DNA from 2 places in the Mesorhizobium sp. B2-1-8 genome. Region 1 is predicted to be linked to the other one. Evidence: riboswitches for the same ligand, from Rfam matches in the RefSeq annotation. Region 1 holds a riboswitch; the other holds the start of a gene.
The links. Region 1 has a riboswitch for S-adenosylmethionine ahead of FJ970_RS30845 (O-succinylhomoserine sulfhydrylase). Riboswitches for the same ligand answer to the same signal wherever they lie in the genome.
Positions count from the first base shown of each region.

Region 2: it holds a riboswitch for S-adenosylmethionine, as region 1 does, so the genes downstream of both, metX (homoserine O-acetyltransferase MetX) here and FJ970_RS30845 (O-succinylhomoserine sulfhydrylase) in region 1, are expected to answer to the same signal.

Region 1 covers NZ_CP083952.1:6,309,230-6,320,290, reverse strand. Annotated here, with positions in the region: gene FJ970_RS30895 (ATP-binding protein) at 1-694, shown strand, start outside; gene phoU (phosphate signaling complex protein PhoU) at 811-1,536, shown strand; gene FJ970_RS30885 (magnesium and cobalt transport protein CorA) at 1,634-2,641, shown strand; gene FJ970_RS30880 (GcrA family cell cycle regulator) at 2,734-3,252, opposite strand; gene FJ970_RS30875 (aspartate aminotransferase family protein) at 3,609-4,808, shown strand; gene argF (ornithine carbamoyltransferase) at 4,825-5,736, shown strand; gene FJ970_RS30865 (Hsp33 family molecular chaperone) at 5,866-6,897, shown strand; gene apaG (Co2+/Mg2+ efflux protein ApaG) at 6,973-7,365, opposite strand; gene FJ970_RS30855 (hypothetical protein) at 7,350-7,724, opposite strand; gene FJ970_RS30850 (ceramide glucosyltransferase) at 7,714-8,733, shown strand; gene FJ970_RS30845 (O-succinylhomoserine sulfhydrylase) at 8,752-9,942, opposite strand; SAM riboswitch at 10,000-10,077, opposite strand; gene FJ970_RS30840 (2'-deoxycytidine 5'-triphosphate deaminase) at 10,156-11,061, shown strand, end outside.
Region 2 covers NZ_CP083952.1:1,569,077-1,580,137, forward strand. Annotated here, with positions in the region: gene FJ970_RS07690 (ABC transporter ATP-binding protein/permease) at 1-1,719, shown strand, start outside; gene FJ970_RS07695 (DUF1194 domain-containing protein) at 1,819-2,622, shown strand; gene FJ970_RS07700 (glycosyltransferase family 2 protein) at 2,632-3,555, opposite strand; gene FJ970_RS07705 (DUF1330 domain-containing protein) at 3,927-4,247, shown strand; gene metW (methionine biosynthesis protein MetW) at 4,268-4,882, opposite strand; gene metX (homoserine O-acetyltransferase MetX) at 5,004-6,173, opposite strand; SAM riboswitch at 6,293-6,370, opposite strand; gene hisC (histidinol-phosphate transaminase) at 6,508-7,617, shown strand; gene FJ970_RS07725 (prephenate/arogenate dehydrogenase family protein) at 7,623-8,558, shown strand; gene FJ970_RS07730 (sugar kinase) at 8,555-9,484, opposite strand; gene FJ970_RS07735 (DUF2125 domain-containing protein) at 9,607-10,605, opposite strand; gene FJ970_RS07740 (gamma-glutamylcyclotransferase) at 10,740-11,061, shown strand, end outside.

The DNA.
Region 1 (11,061 bases):
CCGCATGCGCGCGGACTTCATCGCCAATGCCAGTCATGAGTTGCGCACCCCGCTGGCTTCGATCGCGGGCTTCATCGAAACGCTGCGCGGACCGGCCCGCAACGATCCGGCGGCGCGCGAGCAGTTCCTCCAGATCATGCAGAACCAGACCGGCCGCATGGCGCGCCTGATCGATGACCTGCTGTCGCTGTCGCGGCTGGAGATGAAGCCCTATCTGAAGCCGGGAACCGAAGTCGATCTGCGCCAGACCGTGGACGGCGTCATCGATTCGCTCGGACCGCTCGCCCGGGAAAACAATGTCGTCATCGAGCGCGATTTCGCCGAGGGGTCGCTCGATGTGCCGGGCGATCGCGACGAGCTGTTCCAGGTGTTCGAGAACCTTTTGGAAAATGCCTGCAAATACGGCCAGTCGGGCGGGCGGGTTGTGGTGTCGATCGCGCGCGGCGAAGATGGTGCCGAACCGGGCATCGACGTGACGATCAGGGATTTTGGCCCCGGCATTCCCGAGGAGCATATCCCGCGCATCACCGAGCGCTTCTATCGCATCGATGTCGAGACCAGCCGCACGCAGAAAGGCACGGGTCTTGGCCTGTCGATCGTCAAGCACATCCTGACGCGTCACAACGCCAGGCTGACGATCAGGTCCGAGGTCGGCAAGGGCGCCGCCTTCTCGGTCCATTTGCCGGCGCACTGATACTGCCCTAGTTTTCCACGGGACCGTTTCTTTTTTCTGTCATCCGGTTAGCGTATCAGCGGGGATTCGAGGAAACGACTCAAAGACAAGACACCCCGTGGGAAGGCATTTCGTCCATGCAATCCGTTCACACAATGAGCGCCTTTGACGAGGAACTGAAAGATCTCTCCAAGCGCATCGCCGCGATGGGCGGCCATGCCGAGCGCATGGTCGAACAGGCGGTCGCCGCCTTGGTCAATGCCGATCCGGGATTGGCCCAGAAAGTCATTCGCGATGACGCCGTGCTGGATGAGGGGCAGCGTGAGATCGACGACAAGGCGATCATCATCATCGCCAAGCGCCAGCCGATGGCGACGGACCTGCGCGAGATCGTCGGCGCCATCCGCATTTCGGCCGACCTCGAGCGGGTCGGAGACCTCGGCAAGAACGTCGCCAAGCGGGTGGCTGCCGTCACCGACGGCCGTCAGCCGACCAGCCTTTTCCGCGGCTTGGAGGCTCTGGCCAACCTGGCGCTGACCCAGCTGAAGGAAGTGCTCGACGTCTACGCGTCGCGTTCGGTCGACAAGATCGGCTTCGTGCGCGACCGTGACGACCAGATCGATGCCATGTACACGTCGCTGTTTCGCGAATTGCTGACCTACATGATGGAAGATCCGCGCAACATCACGCCCTGTACGCATCTGCTGTTCTGCGCCAAGAACATCGAGCGTATCGGCGATCACGCCACCAACATCGCCGAGACCATCTACTACATCGTCACCGGCGACCAGATGCCGGCCGAGCGGCCGAAGAGCGACAAGACGGACAAGATCGGCCTCCCCGCGGCGCTGCCAGTGAAGTGAACGCACGTCCTCTCGAACGCTTAATCATATTGCGCTAAACTATCCCGAGATAAACTTGCTGGTTCCCCAGGGAAGGCAACGCTTTCGGGAGGCTGCGATGGAATATGTCCGCGAGTTCAAGCCCTCGCCGCCGTCATCGGGCATCATCGCCTGCGGTGTCTATACCGCCGGGCGCCGGATCGCCGATATTCCGATCGAGGAAGCCGGCGAATGGGCCAAGAAATCGGGGCATGTCGTCTGGATCGGGCTGCTTGAACCTGACCGCGAACTTCTGTTGCGCGTCAAGGCGCAGTTTCATCTTCATGAGCTGGCGATCGAGGATGCCGAGCATCCGCACCAGCGGCCAAAGATCGAGCAATATGGCGATGCGCTGTTCATCGTTGCTCGCACGGCGCAATTGATCGAAGGGCGCGTCACCTTCGGCGAGACACATCTGTTTGTCGGCTCAGGCTACATCGTCAGCGTCAGGCACGGCCCGTCGACATCCTATGCCGCCGTGCGCCAGCACTGGGAAAGCTGCCCGCATTCGCTGGCCAAGGGCGAGGATTTCGTCCTCTACGCGATTCTCGACTTCATCGTCGACAATTACATGCCCGTGCTCGAGCAGATCGAGGACGAGGTCGAGGCGATCGAGGACAAGGTCCTGCTGAAGCCGATGACCGGTCCCGACATCGAACGCCTCTACATGCTGCGCCGCGACCTCCTGCGCCTGCGCAACGCGGCATTGCCATTGGTGGAAGTCTGCCGCCGGCTGACCAGCGCCGAGCTGCCGCAGATCCATTCGGCCATGCACCCGCTGTTCCGCGACGTGACGGATCATATCCGTACCGTCCAGGAGAAGGTCGACAGCCTGCGCGAGGTGCTGGCCTTCGCCTTCGAGGCCAGTCTTCTGGTCGGTCAGAGCCAGGAAACGGCGATCTCGAAGAAACTCGCCTCATGGGCGGCCATCCTGGCGGTGCCAACCGCATTCGCCGGCATCTACGGCATGAACTTTACCGACATGCCGGAGCTGAAGATGGAATATGGCTACCCGATGGTGCTGGCCATCATCGCGCTGATCTGCTCTTTTTTGTACTGGCGGTTTCGCAAGAATGGATGGTTGTGAAGTAGTCAGTAGTCAGTAGTCAGTAGTCAGTAGTCAGTAGTCAGTAGTCAGTAGTGATTGGTGGGATCACCGCTACTCACTACTCACTCCGCTCAGCGATTCCGCCGCCGCTCCGCCGCTGGCTGGAACGCCACCCGGGCATGGTATTTGCAGTAAGGACCGGTTTCGGCGGCTTCGTTGCCGCAGAAATTGAAGTCCTCCGAAAGCGGATCGCCATTCGGCCATTTGCAGGTGCGCTCGGTCAGTTCGACGAGTTGCAGATGCCGTGAGATCGGGACCACGACGTTCTCGACCGGGCGGATGTAGTGTCTTGCCACTGGTTCGGCGTCGAATTGCGTCTGAAGGGCCGTCGCGCCGATCGAAGTCGTGACATGGCGTGCCGTGCTCGCGGCGCGCGCCACCGACTTCTGGACGGTCGATCCCTGCGTCGCCTTCTTCTGGCGTGCCGGCGTCGCTGTCGCACGGCCGCGGCCTGACAGCTTCAGCCGGTGCACCTTGCCGATGACCGCGTTGCGGCTGACCCCTCCGAGCTGCGCGGCAATCTGGCTTGCGCTCAGACCCTCCGACCACAGTTTTCTCAAGAGTTCTACCCGCTCGTCAGTCCAGTTCATGACCGCGCTCCTTATAAGCGTGCGGCAACCAGAATCCATTCCCGACCCAGCACCACTGCTGGGGCAGACACCACATATATCTGGTGATTAGGTCCGCCGCACGAAATCTAGTTATTTCTCGACTACAACTACTCTATACGCTGACTCGGTGACAAGAGTCCCAAGTGCAACACGAATCGGTTTTTTCGGTTTTCCCCAACTTGCCCGGTCGCTCATGAGCCGGCGTTGCGTCAGGGGGCTTGCCGCGCGCCACTACGCGACGTTTTCGTTGACTTCATGACCGAAAAACACGATAAGCCGCAGAAGGCCGCCGCTTTGGCGGCTTTTTTGATTTTCCGGTACCGGAGACGCATATAATGAGCGGTTCGGCGCTTTACGAGACCTTTGCTCGCGCACCCCTGGCCTTCGACCATGGGGAAGGCACTTGGCTGGTTACCGACAAGGGCGAGCGATATCTCGATTTCGCCGGCGGCATAGCGGTCAATTCGCTTGGCCACGGCCATCCGCATCTGGTCGCGGCCCTCACCGAACAGGCGGCGAAACTCTGGCACGTCTCCAATCTCTACGAGATCCCGGGGCAGAGCAGGCTCGGCGAGCGGCTGGCAGATGCCACCTTCGCCGACAAGGTGTTCTTCACCAATTCCGGCGCCGAGGCGCTGGAATGCGCGATCAAGACGGCGCGGCGCTACCACTTCGTCAAGGGACATCCCGAGCGCTTCCGCATCATCACCTTCGAGGGCGCCTTCCATGGCCGCACGCTGGCGACCATCGCGGCCGGCGGCCAGTACAAATACCTCGAAGGCTTCGGACCCAAGGTCGAAGGCTTCGACCAGGTCGGTTTCGACGACATCGACGCCGCTGAAAAGGCGATCACGCCCGAGACCGCCGCGATCCTGATCGAGCCGGTGCAAGGCGAGGGCGGTATCCGTCCGGTGCCGACACAGTCGCTGAAGCGGCTGCGGCAGCTCTGCGAGCAGCATGGCCTGCTGTTGATCTACGACGAGGTCCAGTGCGGCATCGGCCGTACCGGCAAGCTGTTCGCGCATGAGTGGTCTGCGGTGACGCCCGACATCATGGCAATCGCCAAGGGCATTGGCGGCGGCTTCCCGATGGGCGCCTGCCTCGCCACCGACGAGGCCGCCGTCGGCATGACCGCCGGCGTGCACGGCACCACCTTCGGCGGCAATCCGCTGGCAATGGCGGTCGGCAACGCCGTCCTCGACGTCGTGCTGGAAGACGGCTTCCTGGAGGATGTCCAGCGCAAGGCGCTACTGATGAAGCAGGGGCTGGCGTCGATAGCCGACGAATTCCCCGAGGTGATCGAGGATATCAGGGGCACCGGGCTGATGCTCGGCCTCAAATGCGCGATGCCCAATGGCAAGGTGAACATGGCGTTGCGCGACCAGCATTTGCTGGCCGTTCCGGCCGGCGACAACGTCATTCGCCTGCTGCCACCGCTCACCGTCACCGACGCCGAGATTCACGAAGCGCTCAACCGCATCCGCGCTGGCGCCAAGGGCCTGTCGGAGGCCATCGCCTCCGCCGCCGCGAAGTAATCCGGAACCATTCCTGATGTCCGTTCGCCATTTCACCGATCTTTCCACCGTTTCCGAAGGCGATTTGCGCTTCATGCTGGATGATGCGGTGACGCGAAAGGCGCGTCTCAAGGCCGGCGAGCGGACCAAGCCGCTCGAAGGCAAGGTGCTGGCCATGATCTTCGACAAACCGTCGACGCGCACGCGCGTTTCTTTCGATGTCGGCATGCGCCAGCTTGGCGGCGAGACCATCATGTTGACCGGCACCGAGATGCAGCTCGGCCGCTCCGAGACCATCGCCGATACAGCCAAGGTGCTGTCGCGCTATGTCGACGCGATCATGATCCGCACCACCTCGCATGAGCGGCTGTTGGAGCTAACCGAGAATGCCACCGTTCCGGTGATCAACGGGCTGACCGACGACACCCATCCCTGCCAGCTGATGGCCGACATCATGACATTCGAGGAGCATCGCGGTCCGGTGGCCGGCAAGACGATTGCCTGGACCGGCGACGGCAACAATGTGCTGCACTCGCTGCTCGAGGCCTCGGCCCGGTTCCGCTTCAACCTCAACGTCGCCGTGCCCGAAGGCAGCGAACCGGCGCAGAAGCATGTCGACTGGTCCAAGGCGCATGGCGGCAAGCTGCATTTCACCCGGTCGCCCGAGGAAGCCGTCGACCAGGCCGACTGCATCGTCACCGACTGCTGGGTGTCGATGGGCCAGGAACACCGTGCCCGCGGCCACAATGTCTTCTCGCCCTACCAGGTCAACGCAGCGCTGATGGCCAGGGCGAAGCCCGACGCCCTGTTCATGCATTGCCTGCCGGCGCATCGCGGCGAGGAGGTGACCGACGAGGTCATCGACGGGCCGCATTCGGTGGTGTTCGACGAGGCCGAGAACCGGCTCCACGCCCAGAAGGCCGTGCTTGCCTGGTGCCTCGGTGCTTGATGTGTCTGAGCGCATGACGTGTCTGGGCGCTTGAAATGCCCAGGCGCTTGATCCGCGGGGGCGCGATGCCTATCTGCGCCGCATCACGCAAATCAAGCGCGTTTGGACGCATGTGCCCACCAGGGCCGCATGGCCGCGCCCTGGAGCCTTGTCATGTTGGAAAGCCATCAAGTGACTGAACATCACCCCAAACTCGGCGAGTTCGGCTACGCCGGCGACGATCACGTCGTTCCCTTCGAGGTCGGTCCGCTCGACGTGCGTGGCCGCACGGTGCAGCTCGGGCCGATGCTCGACGCCATCCTTGGCCGCCACGACTATCCCGAGCCGGTCGCCCGCCTGCTGGCGGAAGCCTGTGTGCTGACGGTGCTGCTCGGCACCTCGCTCAAGTTCGAAGGCAAGTTCATTCTGCAGACCCGTACCGACGGGCCTGTCGACATGCTGGTCGCGGATTTTTCCACGCCGTCGGCGCTGCGCGCCTATGCACGTTTCGACGCCGACCGGCTGGAGGCCCTGATTGCGGCCGGAGAGACCTCGCAGCAAACGCTGCTTGGCAGCGGCGTGCTGGCGCTGACCATCGACCAGGGCGCCCATACGCAGCGCTATCAGGGCATCGTCCAGCTCGATGGCGAGACGCTGGAAGATGCGGCCCGCACCTATTTCCGCCAGTCGGAACAGATCCCGACGGATATCAGGCTCTCTGTCGCCAAGCTGCTGACGCCCGGTGTCGGCGGCGCGCGCGAGCAGTGGCGCGCCGGCGGTATCCTGGCGCAGTTCCTGCCGCAGGCCTCCGAGCGCATGCGCATCCCGGATCTGCCGGGCGGGGATGGCGATCCGCGCGAGGAGATCCATGATCCCACGGACAATTCCTGGCAGGAGTTGCTGGCCTTGCTCGGCACCATCGAGCCGACCGAATTGATCGACCCGACCATCGGCGCCGAGCGGCTGCTCTACCGCTTGTTCCACGAGCATGGCGTGCGCGTCTTCGGAGGCGTTCCCGTCACCGACCAGTGCTCATGCTCCCGGGACAAGATCCGTGGCATCCTCGAGGGCTTCTCCGCGCAGGAGATCAAGGACAGCACCGAGGATGGCGGCATCCATGTCGCCTGCGAGTTCTGTTCTACGCAGTACGATTTCGATCCGGCGGAATTTGCGGCTCAGTGAGGTATCTTTCCTTCTCCCCGTGAACGGGGAGAAGGTGCCCGAAGGGCGGATGAGGGGCAGCGCCACCTTCGGTGCTCAGTTCACCGTTCGCCGTGTCCCCGGCAGATCGAGCGAAAAGGCGGGGATGGCGATGTCGAACGTCTCGCCGCGCTTGTTGCGCATCGTGTAGCGCCCGACCATGATCCCGGACGGGGTCGAGAGCGGGCAGCCGGACGTGTATTGATAGCTGTCGCCGGGATTGAGTTCGGGCTGGTCGCCGACAACGCCCGGGCCGCGCACTTCCTCGACCCGGCCGGCACCATCGGTGATGTGCCAGTAGCGCGACAACAACTGCACGAACTCGTCCGACTGGTTGTCGATCGTTATCTGATAGCCCCAGACATAGCGGTTCTCCGAGGGATCCGAACGGTCCTCGAGATAGAACGGCCTGACCTGCACTTCGATGTTGCGCGTCACGGCGCGGTACATGAGCGGCTCCAAAACAATCCGACGATTTTCGGCGCTCCCGGTGAGCAGGTCAACGTGCGCGTCTTGTCGCGCCCCACCTTGATCCGCAGGTGCCGGCAAAGAATGTCATTTAAGTGACACACGACAATGGTGGTGTGCACGAACCGGGCGACTCGGCGCTCTGTCGAACTGTTGAAAACGGCCACGGTGCGGGCCGCGGGGAGTGACCAGATCTCGATGGAACTCACCTTCATAGCCGCCTCGCTTTCGACCGCACTCATCCTTTCAAACGCCGCCAGCATTTCGCTCGCCGCCTCACAGCTGAAACGGCGCGGCACGATCGCCCCGCCGGCTGGCAAGTCGCAACCGGTGTCGATCATCGTCCCGTCGCGTGGCGTCGAGCCGTTCACGCATGAGACGCTGGAGCGCGCCCTCGCGCTCGACTGGCCACGCTACGAACTGATTTTCTGCGTCGCCCATACCGACGACCCGGTGGTCAAACTGATAAACAGGGCGATTGCCCGGTTTCCCGAGGTGCCGGCCCGGCTGCTGATCGGTGACGACCGTGTCAGCGCCAATCCAAAGCTCAACAATTGCGTCAAGGGCTGGGAAGCGGCGCGCCATGACTGGGTCATCCTTGCCGATTCCAACGTCTTGATGCCGAGGGACTATGTCGAGCACATGATGGCGGCATGGCGGCCCGACACCGGCCTTGTCTGCTCGACGCCGATCGGCTCGCGACCAGAGGGTTTCTGGGCCGATGTCGAATGCGCCTTCCTCAACACATTGCAGGCCCGCTGGCAGTATGCCGGCGAGGCGCTCGGCCTCGGCTTTGCCCAGGGCAAGAGCATGCTGTGGAACAAGCCGATGCTGGACGCAAATGGCGGCATTCGCGCGCTGGCCGCCGAGATCGCCGAGGACGCCGCCGCGACCAAGCTGGTCAACGGCCTCGGCCTGCGCGTCAATCTCGTTGCGGCGCCCTTCGAGCAGCCGCTCGGCCAGCGCACGCTTGGCGAGATCTGGTCGCGCCAGGCCCGCTGGGCGCGCCTACGCCGCGTCACCTTCCCGCTGTTCTTCGCGCCCGAAATCCTGACTGGCGCGGCGGTTCCTCTCGCGCTTGCGCTGGTTGCGGCGGCGAGCGCGGGCGTCAGCCTCTGGGCAACCGCGATTGCCGTCTTGGCGGCCTTCTACCTTCCGGAGTGCGCGCTGGCCTTGTCCAAGGGCTGGCACCTGTCGCCGCGCATGGTCGCGGCGATGATCGCGCGCGACGTGATGCTCCCGTTCATCTGGGCGCGCGGCTGGCTCGGCGGCGCCGTCGACTGGCGCGGCAACGCCATGACCATCCGCACCAAGACAGCCGAACTGGAGGAGACGCCGTCACGCGCCTGATCGACGCCCCTAAACAGCCTATTTGGCGGCCTTCAGCGCCTGCGCGATGTCTTCCAGCAGGTCGTCGGCGTCCTCCAGGCCGACAGACAGCCTGAGCGTGCCAGGCCCGATGCCCAGTTCGGCGCGGGCCTCGTCGCTCAGGTTCTTGTGCGTCGTCGTCGCCGGATGGGTGATCAGGCTCTTGGCATCGCCAAGATTGTTCGAGATCAGCACGATGTCGAGGGCGTTCTGCAGGGCGAAGGCCGCCGGCTTGCCGCCCTTGACGTCAAGGCAGATCAGCGTCGAGCCGCCCGACATCTGCTTCTTGACGATGGTGGCCTGCGGGTGGTCGGCCCGGCCAGGATAGATGACGCGGGCGATCTGCGGCTGCTCGGCCAGGAAGTCGGCGATCCTGCCGGCACTTTCCGTCTGCTGGCGCACGCGCAGCGGCAGCGTCTCGAGGCCCTTCAGCAAGGTCCAGGCATTGAACGGCGACAGGCTGGGGCCGGTGTGGCGGAAGTAGTCGTGCAGATTTTCGTCGATCCACTTCTTGTCCGACAGGATGACGCCGCCCAGGCAGCGACCCTGGCCGTCGATGTGCTTGGTGGCCGAGTAGACGACGATGTGCGCACCAAGCTGCAACGGCTTCTGCTGTAGCGGCGTGGCGAAGACATTGTCGACGACAAGCCTCGCGCCGATCGAATTGGCAAGCGAAGCGACGGCGGCGATGTCGACGACTTCCAGCGTCGGGTTGGTGGGGCTTTCCAGGAAGAACAGCTTGGTGTTCGGCCTGACCGCCTTTTCCCAGTTCGCGATATCGGTGCCGTCGACCAAAGTCGCCTCGATGCCATAGCGCGGCGCCAGCGTCTCGACCACCCAGCGGCAGGAACCGAACAGCGCGCGCGCCGCCACGATATGGTCGCCGGCCTTGACGCTGCACAGAAGGGCCGCCGTCACCGCAGCCATGCCCGACGCCGTGGCGCGCGCGTCCTCGGCGCCTTCGAGAGCGCACATGCGCTTTTCGAACATGTCGACGGTCGGGTTGGCGTAACGCGAATAGATGAAGCCAGGCTCTTCGCCCTTGAAGCGGGCTTCCGCCGCCTCGGCGGTCTTGTAGACATAGCCTTGGGTCAGGTACATCGCCTCGGAGGTTTCGCCGAAGCCGGAACGCAGGGTTCCGCCATGCACGAGTGCGGTTTGAGGCTTCCAATTGCGCGTCTTGCTCGTCATCGTCCTATCCAAACACAAAAAAACCGGCCGCGAAAAAGTCGCAACCGGTCCATACGGCCTTGCGGCCCGACGGTCCTTTAGCGACTTGTTTAACGTGGCTGCAAGCCGACCGGCCAAATCACCACGGGATAACGACCCTTTAGACCCGCGCCACGCTTGCGTCAATTGCCGGCTTCATTAAGAGGTTTGTATCAAAGGCCCAGGAGCCAGACTTTGCGGCAGACAGGCATTCTTCCCGATCAGGACATTTCGGCGCTGTTCCAGTCCGGCGCGCTGAAATCGCCGCGTGCGCTCGATGCCGATCAGATCCAGCCGGCCAGTCTTGATCTCAGATTGGGTGAAAAGGCCTGGCGGGTGCGGGCCTCGTTCCTGCCCGGTCCCAACCACAAGGTCTCGGAAAAGCTCGATCGGCTGCAGCTGCACGAGATCAGTCTGACCGAAGGCGCGGTTCTCGAAACCGGCTGCGTCTATATTGTGCCGCTGCTCGAGAGCCTGGCCCTGCCGGCTGGCATTTCGGCCTCGGCCAATCCGAAGAGCTCGACTGGTCGGCTCGACATCTTCACCCGCGTCATGACCGACCGGGGCCATGAGTTCGACAAGATCGCCGCTGGCTATCAGGGTCCGCTCTATCTCGAAGTCAGCCCGCGCACCTTCCCGATCATTGCGCGCACCGGTTCGCGCCTGTCTCAAATCCGTTTTCGAACCGGCAACGCGCTGCTTTCGGAAGCCGAACTGCATGAATTGCACCGCGCCGAGATGCTGGTCGCCACCGAGCCGCCGAACATTTCGGGCGGCGGCATCGCGCTGTCGATCGATCTCAACGGCGACAAGGATGGGCTGGTCGGCTATCGCGGCAAGCACCACACTGGCCTCGTCGATGTCGACAAGCGCGCCGCCCAGGATGTCGTCGACTTCTGGGAGCCGATCCACAAGAGCGGCGCAGGCGAACTGGTGCTCGATCCAGACGAGTTCTACATCCTCGTCAGCCAGGAGGCGGTGCATGTGCCGCCGCTATACGCCGCCGAGATGACGCCCTTCGATCCGCTGGTCGGCGAGTTCCGTGTCCACTATGCCGGGTTTTTCGATCCGGGGTTCGGCCATTCGGCGGCCGGCGGCACC
Region 2 (11,061 bases), 1.6 Mb from region 1:
TCGCCGGTTCGCAAATGGTTGCTGTGGACGTCGGTCGGCATGATGGCCGTCATCGTCGCGACGTCGATCGGCCAGGTTCTGCTCAATCGCTGGAACCAACCCTTTTACGACGCGCTGGCGCGCCGCGATATGGCCGCCTTCCTGCACCAGCTTCTCGTCTTTGCCATGATCGCCGGCGGGCTGCTGGTGCTCAATATCGGCCAGACCTGGCTCAACCAGATGATCCGGCTGAAGTTGCGCGAGGCGCTGACGCTGGATTTGATCGACCAGTGGATGCGGCCGGCGCGTGCTTTCCGGCTGGCCAATGCCGGCGCCATCGGCGTCAATCCCGACCAACGCATGCAGCAGGATGCGGCGCATCTGTCGGACCTGTCGACCGATCTTGGTGTCGGCCTGCTGCAGTCCCTCATACTGCTCGTGTCTTTCGTCGGCGTGTTGTGGGAGCTGTCTTCGGGCTTCGTGTTCCACGTTGGCGGTTGGTCGCTGGCGATACCGGGCTACATGGTCTGGGCGGCGTTCCTCTATGCCGGCACCGCCTCCTGGCTGAGCTGGCTGGTCGGGCGGCCGCTCATCCGTCTCAACAGCGACCGCTATACGCGCGAAGCGGAGCTGCGGTCCTCGATGGTGCGCGTCAACGAGAATGTCGATGCCATCGCGCTGTACCGCGGCGAGAATGATGCCAAGCGACGGCTCGAACTCGACCTCGGCACGGTGCTGGGCGCCATGCGGCGCATCTACACCGCCCAGATCAACCTGTCCTGGGTAACCGACACCTATGGCTGGATCACCGTAGTGGCGCCGATCCTGGTCGCCTCGCCGGTCTATTTCTCGGGCGATATCAGCTTTGGCGGACTGATGATGGCGGTCGGCGCCTTCAACCAGGTGCATTCGTCGTTGCGCTGGTTCATCAACAACATCGGCAGCATCGCCGACTGGCGCGCCACGCTGATGCGCGTCGCCGACTTCCGCATCGCGCTCAATGAAACCGATGTGCTGCACGACAAGGAGAAGCGTATCTCCTTCGATGAAAACGCCAATGGCAGCCTGACGTTCGAGAAACTCCAGGTGGCCTCGCCAGAGGGCTGCACGAAGCTCTCCGACCAGCATGTCGAAATCCGTGCCGGAGAGCGCGTGATGATCACCGGTGAGCCGGGCGCCGGCAAGACGCTGTTCTTCCGCGCCATTGCCGGCCTGTGGCCATGGGGAAGCGGGAAGATCGGCATGCCGGCGGGAGAGGCCCCCATCTTCGTGCCTCGTGTCCCTTATTTCCCGGCCGGCACGCTGCGCGAGGTCCTTGACCATCCTTATGGCGTTGCTCCGGCAAGCGATGCCGATATCTCGGCGGTGCTTGCCGAAGTCGGCCTCGGGCGGCTGTCATCCTCGCTCGACCGGTCGGCCCGCTGGGGCCGTGAGTTGGGCGATGACGAACAGCGATCGCTCGCCTTCGCCAGGCTTGCTTTGCGGAAGCCGAAATGGGTGATCATCGATGAAGCGATGGATGCATTCGACGGCCCGTCGCTGAGGCGTGTGCTGTCGCTGCTGGATAAGCATCTGAAGGACGCCGCGATCATCAATATCGGACGCGGCCTGCACAACAATCAGTTCTTTCCGCGGTCCCTGACGATCGTGAAGGATACCGGCGCACCCGCGCTGAAACCCGCTCCCGTCAGGGCAGGTGCCATCGAACCGCCGCCAGTCGCCGTACAGCGCAAGGCATAGAACAGCCGGCAATCGGACCGACCGGGCGCGCCTGCGACAAGCTTTATTTCGCCGTGATCGCGAGCGAATGTCGCGATCGAAACATCGCTTGTGCTGGCCATGCTTGAGACAATGAGCCTGCTTGCCTGCCTGGCTTGCGCCGAGGCCGCTCCGGTTCCTTCGGCGCCGGATACGCTGCCCGTCGACGTCGAACTGGTGCTGGCGGTCGATATCTCCCTGTCGATGGACGAGACCGAGTTCGCCCTTCAACGCGCCGGCTACGTCGAGGCGCTGCGGCATGCCGATTTCATCCAGGCGGTCCGCTCCGGCCATACGGGACGCATTGCGCTCGCCTATTTCGAATGGGCCGGCACGGTGCGCGATGACGCGGTCATCGGCTGGCAGATCATCGACAGCGCGCAGAGTGCCAACAGCTTTGCCGACAAGCTCGCGGCCCGCCCCTTCAGGAGTTTCCGCGGCACCTCGATTTCAAGCGCGCTTGCCTTCGGCACCGAGCTTTTCGACGGCACCAATTTCGCGGGCGAACGCAGCGTCATCGACATATCAGGCGACGGCCCCAACAATATCGGGCCGCCGGTCACCGTGACGCGCGATGCGGCGATTGCCAAGGGCATCGTCATCAACGGCTTGCCGATCGTGATCAAGCCATCGCCGAGCTTCAGCCATCTCGATCAGTATTATGCACAGTGCGTGACCGGCGGGCCTGGTTCCTTCGTGCTGCCGATCCATGCGGCCGACGAGTTTTCGACGGCGATCCGGCGCAAGCTGATCCTTGAGGTCAGCGGCGTTCGGGACAAGCCCAAAATCACGCCCGTCGAGATGGACGCACCGATCGACTGCCTGCTGGGGGAACGGGACCGGCGGTTCCTGTCGGATCCCTATTTTCCGGAACTGGACCGATAGGCCTGGCCGTCAGGCCGGTGGAATTCCAAACTTCCCGCGAACTTCGTCATAGAGATCGCGCCGCCAGCGACGGCCGTAAAGATAACCGGTGACCAGTTCCGGCAATGAATAACCAAGCGCGTCAGACGAACGGTTGGCCATGTATCCCGCAAATGCCTGTGGTATCCGCCCCCGGAGAATATCGGCGATGATCTGCCGCGCGATCATAAAGGGTGGGACATGGGGGTAAGAGCGAGCGATGTGCGGGTGCTTGCTCATCAGGATCGCATAGGCTTCGACATAGCCGTCCCTGCGGCCCGAAATCGAATTCTGCGAATTGTGCTTCGTCCAGTCGATATCTTCCGATAATTGGGCGCCGAAGCGCTGCGCGAAGCGCAGCAGAAGCTCCCGGTCCTGCATCCGGGGAATGTCGCTGTCATAGCCGCCGATGGCCAGCAAAGCCTCCCGCCTGGCCGTTATCGCCGACCCGGCGATGAAGGCCGTCTGCGCAACCACCGCCCGCTCCAGCATTGACGGACTGAGGAAAGCACCGCGGTTGACGCAGGCGGTGCCACGGCCGCCCTTCACCGAGACATATGAAGAGAGCAGGACTTCGAGCGCCGGATTGTCGTCGAACCATGCCAGCGTCCGTTCGAGCCGGTGCGGCAGGAAGAGATCGTCCGAATCGAGAAAAGTCACCACGGGCGCCCTCGCCAGCTCGATGCCGGCATTCCTGGCGGCATTGGCGCCGCGCCATTTCGCGCCGACATAGATCAGCCGAGGGTCGCGGATGCGCGCAAGCGCGGCTTCCGTCCCGTCGGTCGAGCCATCGTCGACGACGATATGCTCAAACCGCGTCATGCTTTGAGAAAGCACGCTTTCCACGGCGCGCAGCACCGTTTCGCGCCGGTTGTGGGTCGGTGTGATGACCGTGATGAGGGGCAAATGCTCCATCGCGTCAGCCGTTTCCGGCGCGAAAATGCACTTTCCGATAGCTCTTTTCGGTCTGCAGGATGGTTGAATGGATCGGACTTCCCCCTGGATGGCCCTCATCGGATTCGGTGCGACGCTACAAAAAACAACCTGTTATGTCACCCATTGAGCCGTGGTTCGACCGACCTGGCGTGATGAATTCCGGCTCTTAGCGCTTCAACTGCAACACCATTTCCATTGCTAAGGAAGCAAGTCACCGTCGCCAGGATTGGCGGAGGCTCTGGCGACTGCGTCCATTCCATTACCTCGAGCGTAATCGCTTCCTGGCGAGTGCTTGGGGCAAAAGATCATTCACCAGGCCGGCCGGTCTCGAAATCAAAGGGAGTACCGTCATGACCGCCTACGCCGTTGCCCATATGCGCCAGGCTACAATGGGGCCGCAGATCGTCGAGTATCTGCATAAAATCGATGCCACGCTGGAGCCTTTCGGCGGTCGTTTCCTGGTCCACGGCGGCAATTTGGAGGTGATGGAGAACGACTGGCCGGGCCACCTCATCATCATCGAATTCCCTGACAGGGAGCGTCTGCGCGACTGGTATGATTCGCCGGCCTATCGGGCGATCCTGGCACTGCGGACCGCCAATTCGCGATCGGACGTGGTATTCGCCGACGGCGTCGAACATCCGCACAAGGCCACCGACGTCCTGAAATAGCGGCGTGCCCGAGCGGAAGCCTACCGCTTCAGCAGGAACACAGCCTGCTGGCCAAAGAAATTCCAGAACCACCAGGGCATCGACAGGCCGATCTTCTGGCCGCTGGCGTCGAGCGCGGTCGCCTTCTCCACCGTCGCTCCGAGCTCCTCGCACAAATTGACGAAGTCGCGGATGGTGCAGAAGTGGATGTTGGGCGTGTCGTACCAGGAATAGGGCAGGTCCTTGGTCACCGGCATGCGGCCCTTGACGAACAGCGACAGGCGCACCCGCCAATGGCCGAAATTGGGGAAGGACACGATCGCCCGGTTGCCGATCCTGAGCAGTTCGTCGAGCACCAGTTTGGGATTGCGGGTGGCCTGCAGGGTCTGCGACAGGACGACGAAGTCGAAACCCTTGTCGGGATAGAATTCGAGATCCTTGTCGGCATCGCCCTGTATGACCGAGAGCCCGCGCGCCACACATTCATTGACGCCGCGCTGCGACAACTCGAGCCCGCGGCCGTCGACCTGCTTGGTCTCCTGCAGCAATTCGAGCAGCGAGCCGTCGCCGGAGCCGACGTCGAGCACGCGCGATTGCGGCGGGATGAGATTGGCGATGACCTCGAGGTCGACGCGCTGGCTGCCGTTGACGCTCATGGCTTCGCCTCCTGTTTCACGCATGACCGTGGTCCGAAAAGTCTGCAACTTTTCGGGGTCATGGCTTCGCCTTTCTGTTTGGCGCATGACCTTGGTCCGAAAAGTCTGCAACTTTTCGGGGTCATGCGCCGAGCCCCCTGGCGCGCGCGGCCGAGCCGATGAAGCCGTTGATGGCGGCAAACAGTTCCGGCTCGTCCAGCAGGAAGGCGTCGTGGCCGCGATCGGTCTCGATCTCGACGAAGGACACCGAGGCGCCGGCGGCGTTGAGCGCGTGCACGATCGAGCGGCTCTCTTCGGTCGGAAACAGCCAGTCCGACGTGAAGGACACCAGGCAGAAGCGGGTTTTGGTGCCGGCAAAGGCGTCCGCCAGCCGGCCGCCATGGTCGGCGGCAAGGTCGAAATAATCCATCGACCGGGTCATGTAGAGGTAGGAGTTGGCGTCGAAACGGTCGACGAAGGTCATGCCCTGGTGGCGCAGATAGCTCTCGATCTGGAAATCGGCATCGAAGCCGAAGGTCAGCGCTTCGCGGTCCTGCAGGTTGCGGCCGAATTTGCGGTGCAGGGCGGCCTCCGACAGATAGGTGATGTGGGCGGCCATGCGCGCCACCGCCAACCCCTTTTCCGGGCGCTTGCCATGCTCGAAATATTTGCCGCCGTGCCAGTCCGGATCGGCCATCACGGCTTGCCGCCCGACCTCATGGAAGGCGATGTTCTGTGACGAATGGCGCGCGCCGGTGGCGATCGGCAGTGCCGAGAACACCCGCTCGGGATAGCTCGACGCCCATTGCAGCACCTGCATGCCGCCCATCGAACCGCCCAGCACGCAGAACAGCTTCTCGATGCCGAAATGGTCGACCAGCATGTGCTGCGCACGCACCATGTCGCGGATGGTGATCACCGGAAGGTCGAGCCCATAGGGCTTTCCCGTGGCGGGATTGGTCGAGGCCGGCCCGGTGGAACCAAGACAGCCGCCGATGACGTTGGAGCAGATGACGAAGAAACGGCTGGTATCGATGATCTTGCCGGGGCCGATCAGCACTTCCCACCAGCCCGGCTTGCCGGTCACCGGATTGGTGCTGGCGACATGCTGGTCGCCAGTCAGCGCATGGCAGACGAGGATGGCATTGGAACGGGCGTCGTTCAGCGTGCCATAGGTCTGGTAGGCGATCTGGAATGGCGACAGCAGCGTGCCGGCATCGAGCTTGAGCGGCTTGTCGGGCCCGAAACGCAACACCGGGCTCGACGGTTGGTCGGCCTCGTTGTTGGTCTTTCCTGCACGCAGAGCAGCCATCACGTCTCTCTTGCTGCACCGTGCTTTTGCGGAAATCGCTGCCGATCTCCGCGCCGCCGATGCGTTCGTCCGGCCGGTCGCGGACAACAAAAAACCGGCATTGCCTTCGCAAAGCCGGTTACGTCACGCAAACGGCCCTTTAGCGAATTGTTTAACGTGGCTGCAAGCCGACCGGCCAAATCACCACGGAACTGTCACCGTCCTTCTAGAACCCGTCCGCCTCGCCGTCAATGGCGGCCGCCGGCACCACTGCCGCCTCTCGACATTGCGTGCCGCGGCTTGTATTTCCGCAGCGGCTTCCCGATGGAGGCATTTTTGACGGATTTTGCAAGACATGAACCAGACACCGGATCAGGCACGTCCAACCCCGCGCGCGGGCATCATGGACATAGACGCCTACGTGCCCGGCAAGAGCACGGCGCCCGCCGGTGTCGCCAAGGTCTACAAGCTGTCGTCGAATGAGAATCCGCTGGGGCCCTCGCCGAAGGCGATCGAGGCCGCGCGCGAAGTCGCCGGCAAACTCGACATCTATCCCGACGGCACCGCCAGGCGGTTGCGCGAGGCGATCGCCGAGGTGCATGGCCTCAACGCGCAGAACATCATCTGCTCGAACGGTTCCGACGAGATCCTCGGCCTGCTGGCGCAGACCTATCTCGCACCGGGCGACGAGGCCATGTTCACCGAACACGCCTTCATGGTCTACAAGATCTACATCCAGTCGGCAGGCGCCACGCCGGTCGTGGTCAAGGAGACCGACGAGCGCGCCGACATCGATGCGATGCTGGCAGCCGTGACGCCGCGCACGAAAATCGTGTTCCTGGCCAATCCCAACAACCCGACAGGCACCTATGTGCCGTTCCAGGAGGTGCGTCGTCTGCATGCCGGACTGCCGAAAAACGTGCTTCTGGTGCTCGACGCGGCCTATGCCGAATATGTCCGCCGCAACGACTATGAAGCCGGCATAGAACTTGTTGGCAGCGCCGAGAACGTGGTGATGACCCGCACCTTCTCCAAGATCGGCCTTGGCGGCGCGCGCATCGGCTGGATGTATGGTCCGATGCACATCGTCGACGCGATCAACCGCGTACGCGGGCCCTTCAACGTCAATGCGACGGCGATCGAGGCCGGCATCGCCGCGATCCGCGACCGCGCCCATGTCGAGCGCAGCGTGGCGCATAACGAGACCTGGCTCACCTGGCTGAGCCAGGAGATGACCGGGCTCGGGCTGCGCGTGACACCCAGCGTCGGCAATTTCCTGCTCATCCATTTTCCCGACGACCAAAAGCATTCCGCAGCGGCTGCTGATGAGTATTTGACCGCGCGCGGCTATATTCTGCGGCGCGTTTCAGGCTACGGCTTTCCCAACGCGCTGCGCATGACCGTCGGCACCGAAGAGGCCAATCGCGGCGTTGTCGCCGCGCTCACGACATTTCTGAAAAGCTAGAAGCCATGACATCACCGATGTTCGAAAAGATCGCGCTGGTCGGCATTGGCCTGATCGGCTCGTCGCTCGCCCGCGTCATCCGCCGCGAGGGTTTGGCTCGCCATGTCGCCATCTCGACCCGCAGCGCGGCCACGCTCAAGCGAGCCGAGGAACTCGGCCTCGGCGATTTCTACACCACGGATGCCAGGGAAGCGGTGCGTGATGCCGATCTGATCATCGTCTCGGTGCCGGTCGGTTCGTCCGGCGCGGTGGCGCAGGAAATCGCGCCGGCGCTGAAAAAAGGGGCGATCCTCACCGATGTCGGTTCGACCAAGGCCTCGGTCATCGCGCAGATGCAGCCGCATGTGCCTGATGGCGTGCATTTCATTCCCGGCCATCCGCTGGCGGGCACCGAAAAATCCGGCCCGGACGCCGGCTTCGCCGATCTGTTCGACAATCGCTGGTGCATTTTCACGCCGGTGCCGGGCACCGATCCGGAAGCGCTGGAACGGCTGTCGGAATTCTGGCGCCGCTGCGGCGCCAACATCGACACGATGGACCCGCAGCATCACGACATGACGCTCGCCATCGTCTCGCATCTGCCGCACATCATCGCCTACAATATCGTCGGCACCGCCGACGATTTGGAGTCGGTGACCAAGACGGAAGTGATCAAATATTCCGCCTCCGGTTTTCGCGACTTCACGCGTCTGGCCGCATCCGATCCGACCATGTGGCGGGACGTGTGCCTGCACAACAAGGACGCCATCCTCGAAATGCTGGCGCGCTTCTCCGAAGACCTGGCGTTCCTGCAGCGCGCGATCCGCTGGGGCGATGGGGACAAGCTCTTCGACCTGTTCACCCGCACCCGCGCCGTGCGCCGCTCGATCATCGAGGCCGGCCAGGATATCGACGTGCCCGACTTTGGCCGCCAGGCGGTCGAGCATCCGGCAAAGAGCTAAGCCGTTTCAGGCCAGGTCGCTGCCATCATGGCGAGCGTCTCGGCCCGATCCGGCGCGCCCAGCCTGCCGCCGAAGCGCAGGCATTTGAGCGCGGCGGCCGCACTTGCGAAACGCAAGGCCTGCTCGACCGGCATGGCTTCCGCCAGCCCGACGGCAAAGGCGCCATGAAAGACATCGCCGGCGGCCAGCGTGTCGACCGCCTTGATCCTCGGGGCCTCGACATGGCGGGATGATCCGGCGCTTCGATCGAACCACCAGGTACCGGCCGCGCCGCCGGTAACCGCAACGAACGCGTCGGTACGCGAGGCGAGGTCCGTGCAAGCGCTCTCCATATCCAGCGCGTGGCCGCATATGATACGGACCGCCGGCTCGGAGGCGACGATGTGCGAGGCCAGCGGCAACAATTGCTCCAGCACCGCCAGCGGCGCGGTATCGGCATCGAGGATCGCCGGACGGCCAGCGGCTCGCGCTGCCTTCAGGGCTAGTGCTGCGGCACCCGGCCAGCGCACGTCGGCCAGCACGGCGTCGAATGCCGTAACGTCGGTGAACGGCAAAGCCTCGGGATCAGCCTGCGCGCGCGTGTCGTAGAACGGCACGATGATACGCTCGCCATGCGCATCGACCAGGATCGAGGCCAGTGCCGAGCGCGCGCCGCCGACGCGGCGCACATGGCTGCAATCGACACCCTCGGCCTCTATTCCCGCAATCAGTTGATCGCCGACCGGATCGTCGCCGGCGCTCGCCCATAGCGATACCTCGGCGCCGAGACGGTGCGCGGCACAGGCAGCGCTCGTGGCCATGCCCGAGGCGATCTGGACGCCGTCGGAGGCGATGAATTTTCCCTGATGGTTGGGCAATGTATCGACACGCAGGATCGTATCCAGCGTCAGCGCCCCGACACTCAGGAGCCTCACGGGTCTTGCCATGGCGCGACTTGATCGGGATGACGTTTCGTCATCCCGATCAATCTCTTTGTTGGAGCATGATCTCTGGACAAACGGAAACCGTTTGTCCGCGAAAACGGGTTCCCACTTTTCGGGATCATGCTCTATTGCACCGGCTTGATCTTGCCCAGCGGGATGAAGCCGAGCGAGGCCTTGCCCTTGACCACTTTCAGCGGCATCGCCGGTTCGCTGCCGAGCAGGGCCAAGGCGCCAAAACCCTGCTCAATCGCATTCTTCTGCTCGGGTATGGCGCCGGCAAGGATAGATGCCACGGCCTTGGGATCCTTGATCCTGATCATCAGATCGGCATCGACCAGGCCCTCGGCATCGACCGAAAGCGGGCCGGAAACGGTGACACGCGCGGTCCCCGACGACAGATCGAGGTTGCGGATTTCGATCTTTTGGCCACGCAGGCTTTTCACCTGCGTGCCGACCAATGCGACGCCGTTCTTCAGTGTCACGTCGCCGCTGGCATCGAGCGCCGGCAGCACGCGCCCGCCGATCGCGTCGGAATCGATCTCGAGATCGCCAAAGCTGCCGACATAGTCGAGATCCCCACCATTCGGCTGCAACTGGCCTGATGCCTTGCCGGCACTGAACAGTTCGACTGGATCGGTGTCGTCGGCCGGGTCGGTCTGGCCCGACAGGCCCTCGGCCTGCAGCGCTATACGCCGCGGCAGCGGGTACCACAGTTTGACGTTGGCCTGCAGATTGTCCCAGTCGATCCAGAGCGGCATCATGCCCGGGACGGAGGTCCGGAGCGGACCGCGCAGATTGGCAACCGGCGACAAGGGCTGGACGATCTGGGCGGTGGCATTGAAACTACCGGCCGAGGCGGCAATGTTCTTGGCATCGTCCTCATAGGCGAGGTTGTCGCAGGAGACCGCAAAGCTCAGGGGATAGCCACTGACCTGGAGGTTGGCGCAGCCGGCCTGGATACCGCTCTTGTTGAGCGTGGCAACCGTCTTGTCGGCTTCAGTCCTGACCCTGCTGGCCAGGTAGAACCAGCCGGCACTGTAAAGGGCGAATAGCACGAGGATCAACGCGGCAAGCCACCACAGGCGGCGACGGTTACCCGGTTGGCGTTCGTCACTTGACGTCATGCTTTGGCTCTCATTAACGCATGGATGGTGTGAACGGATTCTCGATTCCGAACACTAGGTAGACGGACACGGGCGGAAAAAACACCGGTTTCCGGTGCGGTGTTGCCATTCTTTTTGCAATCAGGGGCGGTGATATGGGCGATTTTTGGGTGTTCGGCTATGGTTCGCTGATCTGGCGACCGGGTTTCGCGCATGTCGAGACACGGCGTGCCCACCTGCATGGCTATCGCCGCTCGCTCTGCGTCTATTCCTTCGTGCACCGTGGCACGCGTCAGCGACCGGGACTGGTGCTCGGCCTCGACCATGGCGGTTCCTGCGTCGGCCTTGCCTTCCGAGTGCCCGGCGAATTGCGCGACGAGGTCATCGCCTACCTGCGCGAGCGCGAACTTGTCACCAGCGTCTATCTCGAGCGGACGCTCAAGGTTCGTCTCGACGGCGGCGGTGCGGTCGAGGCCG